DNA from 2 places in the Streptomyces sp. NPDC025793 genome. Region 2 is predicted to be linked to the other one. Evidence: predicted binding sites of a transcription regulator. Region 2 holds the regulator's gene; the other holds the start of a gene.

Region 1 (3,407 bases), on a different contig from region 2:
CGCTCGGCCCGTCCTTCGGGACCGCGCCCGCCGGGAAGTGGATGTGCACGCCCCGGTCCTTCAGGTCGGCCACCGGCAGCTCCAGTTCGGCACCGTGGCTGCGCAGGAAGCTGAGCGCGATCTGCGCCGACTCCTTCATGACGTCACCCAGCTGACCGGTCAGGGTCAGCCCCGCCGCGCCCGTCTCCGGGTCGGCCAGCGACGCCTCCACGAAGAGGACGTCGCCGCCCGCTCCCGTGACCGCGAGGCCCGTCGCCACGCCCGGCACCGACGTACGGCGCTCGGCGGGGTCCTGGGCGGACTCGGGCACGTGGTGCGGACGCCCGAGCAGACCGCGCAGGTCCGTGTCCCGGACGGTGAACGGCAGCTCCCGCTCGCCGAGTTCGTGCTGTGCCGCGATCTTGCGCAGCAGGCGGGCGATCGCGCGCTCCAGGGTACGGACGCCCGCCTCGCGCGTGTACTCGCCGGCGAGCTTGCGCAGCGCGCCCTCGTCGATCGTGACCTCGTCCTCGCGCAGGCCGGCCCGCTCCAGCTGGCGCGGGAGCAGGTGGTCCCGGGCGATGACGACCTTCTCGTCCTCGGTGTAGCCGTCGAGCCGCACGATCTCCATCCGGTCGGCGAGCGCCTCCGGGATGGCCTCCAGGACGTTGGCGGTGGCCAGGAACACCACGTCGGACAGGTCGAGTTCGACCTCCAGGTAGTGGTCCCGGAAGGTGTGGTTCTGCGCCGGGTCCAGGACTTCGAGCAGGGCCGCGGCCGGGTCGCCGCGGAAGTCGGAGCCCACCTTGTCGATCTCGTCCAGCAGGATCACCGGGTTCATGGACCCGGCCTCCTTGACGGCGCGCACGATCCGGCCGGGCAGCGCCCCGACGTACGTACGCCGGTGGCCGCGGATCTCGGCCTCGTCGCGGACGCCGCCGAGCGCGACGCGGACGAACTTCCGCCCCATCGCGTGCGCGACGGACTCGCCGAGCGAGGTCTTGCCGACGCCGGGCGGGCCGACGAGGGCGAGTACGGCACCACCCCCCCGTCGCCCACCACCGCCCTCAACCGAGGCGCTTCGCGCCGCCCCCTGGTCGGCCCGCCCGCCGATGACGCCGAGGCCGCGCTCGCCGCGCCGCTTGCGCACGGCCAGGTACTCGGTGATGCGTGCCTTCACGTCCTCCAGGCCCGCGTGCTCGGCGTCGAGGACCGCCTTGGCGCCCTGGATGTCGTAGGCGGAAGCACTGTCATCGGTTCGCTCGTTCCAGGGCAGCTCCAGGACCGTGTCGAGCCAGGTGCGGATCCAGGAGCCCTCCGGGGACTGGTCGCTGGAACGCTCCAGCTTGTCGACCTCCTTGAGCGCGGCCTCGCGGACCTTCTCGGGCAGGTCGGCGGCCTCGACGCGGGCGCGGTAGTCGTCGGACTCCTCGGCCGTGTCCGCGCCGTCGCCGTTCAGCTCGCGCAGCTCCTTGCGGACGGCCTCCAGCTGGCGGCGCAGCAGGAACTCGCGCTGCTGCTTGTCGACGCCCTCCTGGACGTCCTTGGCGATGGTCTCGGCCACGTCCTGCTCGGCGAGGTGGTCGCGGAGCTGCTGCGCGGCGAGCCTGAGCCGGGCCACCGGGTCGGCGGTCTCCAGCAGTTCGACCTTCTGTTCGATGGTGAGGAACGGTGAGTATCCGGAGTTGTCGGCGAGCGCGGAGACGTCCTCGATCGCCTGGACGCGGTCGACGACCTGCCAGGCGCCGCGCTTCTTCAGCCAGTTGGTGGCCAGCGCCTTGTACTCCTTGACGAGGTCGGCGACCTGACCGGGCAGCGGCTCGGGCACGCTCTCCTCGATCCGGGCGCCCTCGACCCACAGGGCCGCGCCGGGCCCCGTGGTGCCCGCGCCGATCCGCACCCGGCCGCGGCCGCGGATCAGAGCCCCCGGGTCGCCGTCGGCCAGCCGGCCGACCTGCTCGACCGTACCGAGCACACCGGTCTTGGCGTACGTGCCGTCGACGCGTGGCACCAGCAGCACCTGGGGCTTTCCGGGCGCCGACCGGGCGGCGGCCTGTGCGGCCTCCACCGCGGCCCGCACCTCGGCGTCGCTCAGGTCCAGCGGAACCACCATGCCGGGCAGCACGACCTCGTCGTCGAGCGGCAGCACGGGCAGTACGAGCGTGAACGCCGTGGACTCAGCAGCCATGATCTCCCCTTCGGCAGTCAACTTGAGCTATGCCGACTCAACCTCTGGGCAGGGGCTGGTGTTCCCCCCACGTGTTCGCTGTGAGCGATCGGGGGGTGACGTAGAGACCTATGCAGGCGAAAGCAGTGAGAGGTCAGACCGCGCGGGCCCAGCGGCGCACCAGGGGCCAGCTCATGACGCCTATCGTCAAAGCGATCAGGTGGCCCCAGTCCGTCATCGGGTCCACGAACTCGGCCAGGTCGTTCAGCAGCAGTCCGGCCACCACGGTGAGCAGGGGCCAGCGGAACCAGGGGCGGAGCAGGCCGGCCAGGGAACCGATGCTGGCGGCCACGCCGAAGCTGATGCCGTAGTCGAGGCGGTGCAGGGACGTGGCCGGGAGATGGCCCGCCAGGACGGCGAGGCCCACCGGGACCTCGGTGGCGAGCGTGGCCAGGACATGCCCGGCCAGGAAGACACAGGCCGCACGCCCTCCGCCTATGCGCCGCTCCAGCGCGGTGAGCACCAGCACGAAGGCCGCGCTGTACGGCGAGAGGATCCCGCCCGCGATCCACAGCGCGCTCGCCAGGAGCACCACCGCGGGCGACTGCACCAGATGGGCCACGTCGGTGCTGGAGCCCTGGTAGAGCGTGTTCATCAGCCCGGGGTCGGCCACGGCCGCGACGGCGGAGGTGACGGCGAGGAGGGCCGCGTAGCCGAAGGTGAAGGGCGTGGCGGCCGGGGTGGGCAGCAGCCGCCACAGCCGGGCGGCCGGGACCGGACGCGGTGCCCCGACGGGCACGGGATCCGCCGGCGCGGGGCCGAGCGTGTCGAAGGGAACCGCCGGCGCGGGGCCGCGCTGGCGGGGCATGCCGTCCAGGAGTCCCTCGAACACGGGGGCCGGGACGACGGCGGCGCCGTCGGACAGGGGCGTGCCCGCCGGGGGCGGGGACGCGGCCGCCGCAGGGCCCGTCGCGGTCCGTTCCACGATGAGGCACTCCTTCCGTCGCGCCCACCATTGAGGCTCGACCGGCCGCATGTCTATGACCGACGCCACGCGGAAGCCGATTCTCAGCAACCTCCTACATTCCGCTCGCGTCCGCACCCCGGCGTACGCCCCTCGGACGAGTACGTCGGACCGGGGCCGCGCCTCCGTCATCCGCAATTCCCATGCCCGACAGGACACGTTCAAGCAGGATGGGGGCATGACTGCCGCGTACGACACTCCCGTGGTCCTCGACCGGCGTGACGGCCCGTACGGCGA
Region 2 (3,407 bases):
ACCCCCGGTGTGCTGCCACTTCCGCAGCGCAACTATGCGCGGCGCCGACCGGGTCCGCAACACGGCTCTCCCCGACAGGGCTGCCGGAAACGGCTGTTATGCCCGTATATCGACCGGGCTCCGGCTCTTGCCTGCGCAGGAAGACGAACGGGCGGACGACGAACGGGCGGAAGGTGAACGGGCCGAGGATGAACGCCGGGGCGGTGACCGCTACCTCAGACCGATCGCCGTGCACGCCGCCCTGAACTTCACCGTGCAGATGTCGCCCACGGTGTAGATGCCGTCCGAGATGACCGTGGACTTGATGTTGCTCTTGGTCAGCGCGATCGGCTGGATCAGCTTGGCCGGGATGTTCTTGGTGGTGGGGCTGTCGGCCTTGTCCTGGGTGAGGGCGTCGAACTGGATGTCCTTGCCCTGGACCTTGGCGACGGCCATCTGGGCCGCGGCCTGGGCCTCGTCCGGGTAGGACTTGTAGACGCTCATGTACTGCTCGCCGGCCACGACCCGCTGGACGCCCTCCAGCGAGGCGTCCTGGCCGGTGATCGGCGGCAGGGAGGTGACGCCGGCCGCCTCCAGGGCCTTGATGACGCCGCCGGCCATGTCGTCGTTGGCGGAGTAGACCGCGGCGATGTTGTTCTTGCCGATCTGGCCGATCGCCTTGGCCATGTTGGCCTCGGCGTTCTCCGGCTTCCAGTCGGTGGTGTCGTACGACGCGGCGATCGTCACCTTGCCGTTCAGCTCGGAGAGCGCGCCCTGCTTGAACTGCTTGGCGTTCGGGTCGGTCGGCGAGCCGTTCACCATGACGATCTTGTCGGAGGTGTCGGCGTGCGAGCCCAGCGCCTCCAGCAGGCTGCGGCCCTGCACCTCGCCGACCAGTTCGTTGTCGAAGGAGACGTACGCCTCGATCGGGCCCTCGGCGAGCCGGTCGTAGGCGATGACCGGGATGCCCGCGTCCTTGGCCTTCTGCACCTCGGGGGCGATCGCGTGCGCGTCGACCGCGTCGAGCAGGACGACGTCGACCTTGTCGTCGATCATCGTCTGGAGCTGCTGGGCCTGTCTGGACGCGTCCGCGCCGGCGTTGGCGTACTCGACCTTGCCCCGCTTGTTGGTGAGCTCGGCGACCTGGGACTTGATGATGGGGTAGTCGAACTTGTCGTAGCGGGTGTTCGTCGTCTCCGGCAGCAGCAGGCCCACGGTCAGGTCGTTGCCCTTGCTCGGGCTCGCGCTCGCCCCGCTCCCCGTCGCGTTCAGCATGCCGCAGCCGGCAAGCGAGAGGGTCATCGTGGACGCGGCCACGGTTATGGCGATACGACGCATGCGAGGGCTCACTTCAGGTGCGTTTGAGGTGTCTGAAAAGACAACGCGGAGGGCATACCCGGCGTCAAGAAGAACTACTTAACGAGTGCGCAACACCACGCTCCGCTGCACCTGTGAAGGAGCAGCGGAATCACCTTCAAACGCCCTTTACGGACCCTCCATCCAACGGGAGTTCATGAGAAGGCAAAGAAAGGGGCCCGGAATCCGGGCCCCTTTCGGAGGTGTCTGCGCGCGGACGCGTCAGTCGTTGCGCTGCCGCTTCGGCCGCCACACCACCAGCGCGCTGGTCTGCTGCACCTCCTGGTACGGCACCAGGTCGCGGCGGTAGGAGGCGTGGACGGCGGCCTCGCGCTGCTGCATCGCGGCCGCCGCGCCGTCCAGGGCCGCCTCCAGCTCCGCGACGCGGGACTGGAGCGCGACGACCTGGTTCTCCAGTTCGATGATGCGCTTGATTCCGGCCAGGTTGATGCCCTCGTCCTGCGACAACGCCTGCACCTGGCGGAGCAGTTCGATGTCGCGGGCCGAGTAGCGGCGGCCCCGGCCCGCGGTGCGGTCCGGGGAGACCAGGCCGAGCCGGTCGTACTGGCGCAGCGTCTGCGGGTGGAGTCCGGAGAGCTGGGCCGCCACCGAGATGACGTAGACCGGGGTCTCCTCGGTCAGTTCATACGGGTTACGTCGACGGCCGTCCATCTCTCTCAGTCTCCCTTCGCCGCCTCGAACAGCTCCGCCCGCGGATCCTCGCCCGCGGTCGCCTCGCGATACGCCTCCAGCGCATCACGAGCCTTCCCCGACACGTCCTTCGGGACACGCACCTCGACGGTGACCAGCAGATCGCCGCGGGTGCCGTCCTTGCGGACCGCACCCTTGCCGCGGGCGCGCATCGTCCGGCCGTTGGGCGTGCCGGGCGGCAGTTTCAGGGTGACGGCCGGGCCGCCGAGGGTCGGCACCCGGACCTCGCCGCCGAGAGCGGCCTCGGCGAACGTGACCGGCACGGTGACCGTGAGGTTGTCGTCCCTGCGCCCGAACACCGGGTGCTCGCCGACGTGCACGACCACGTAGAGGTCGCCCGCCGGTCCGCCCCGCTCGCCGGGCGCGCCCTTGCCGCGCAGCCGGATCCGCTGCCCGTCGGTGACACCCGCCGGGATGCGGACCTGCATCGTGCGGGACGACTTCGCCCGCCCGCTGCCCTTGCACTCCGCGCAGGGGTGCTCGGCGATCAGGCCGCGGCCCTTGCAGTCGGGGCAGGGGTCGGTGAGCGAGAAGCCGCCGCCCGAGCCCCGCGCGACCTGGCCGGTGCCGACGCAGGTCGGGCACACGCGCGGTGTGCCGTTCTTGTCGCCGGTGCCCGAACAGGCCTTGCAGGGGGCCTGGGAGGACATCCGCAGCGGCACCGTGGCGCCCTCGATGGCCTCCGTGAAGCTGAGCGTCACCTCGGTGTCGATGTCCTGGCCGCGGCGCGGCTGGGTGCGGGTCGCACCGGTGCCGCCGCGGTTGAACAGACCCCCGAAGACGTCACCGAGCCCGCCGCCGAAGCCTCCGCCCTGGGTGGTGGTGCTGCCCGCGCCCCCGAAGAGGTCGCCCAGGTCGAAGTTGAAGGAGCCGCCGGCGCCCGGCCCGGGGCGGAAGCCGCCGTTGCCGAACAGGGCGCGCGCGTCGTCGTACTCCTTGCGCTTCTTGGGGTCGCCGAGCACGTCGTTCGCCTCGGAGATCTCCTTGAAGCGCTCCTCGGCCTTGGCGTTGCCCTTGTTGGCGTCCGGGTGGAACTCGCGGGCGAGCTTCCGGTACGCCTTCTTGATCTCGGCCTCGGTGGCGTCCTTGGGGACGCCGAGGACCTTGTAGAAGTCCTTCTCGATGAAGTCCTTGGTGCTCATCCCCGACGTCCCTCCTTCCTGTCTGCGGTGATGACGTCAGCCCTCCTCCGGGCCACCGTTCTCCTTGTCGTCGCCGACACCGGTCTTCTTCGCCTCGGACGTGTCCTCGGCTCCGTCGGCCTTGACGGTCTGCGCGCCGGGCTGCGGCTCGGCGACGGCCACCCGCGCGGGGCGGATGGTGCGCTCGCCGATGCGGTACCCGGGCTGGAGAATCGCCAC

Evidence for each region. The regulator HspR, encoded in region 2, represses chaperone genes until heat shock. The targets are predictions, from matches to a motif close to TTGAGNNNNNNNNNCTCAA.
Region 1: lon (endopeptidase La) is a predicted target of HspR. The motif match lies at 2,190-2,208, and genes of this name have one in related genera.

The regions. Positions count from the first base shown of each region.
Region 1 covers NZ_JBVHMR010000038.1:33,193-36,599, reverse strand. The annotation lists gene lon (endopeptidase La) at 1-2,167, opposite strand, end outside; gene ACZ4MF_RS39510 (rhomboid-like protein) at 2,301-3,131, opposite strand; gene ACZ4MF_RS39505 (spermine/spermidine synthase domain-containing protein) at 3,349-3,407, shown strand, end outside.
Region 2 covers NZ_JBVHMR010000002.1:456,628-460,034, reverse strand. The annotation lists gene ACZ4MF_RS05930 (sugar ABC transporter substrate-binding protein) at 211-1,317, opposite strand; gene ACZ4MF_RS05925 (heat shock protein transcriptional repressor HspR) at 1,558-2,007, opposite strand; gene dnaJ (molecular chaperone DnaJ) at 2,013-3,188, opposite strand; gene grpE (nucleotide exchange factor GrpE) at 3,225-3,407, opposite strand, start outside.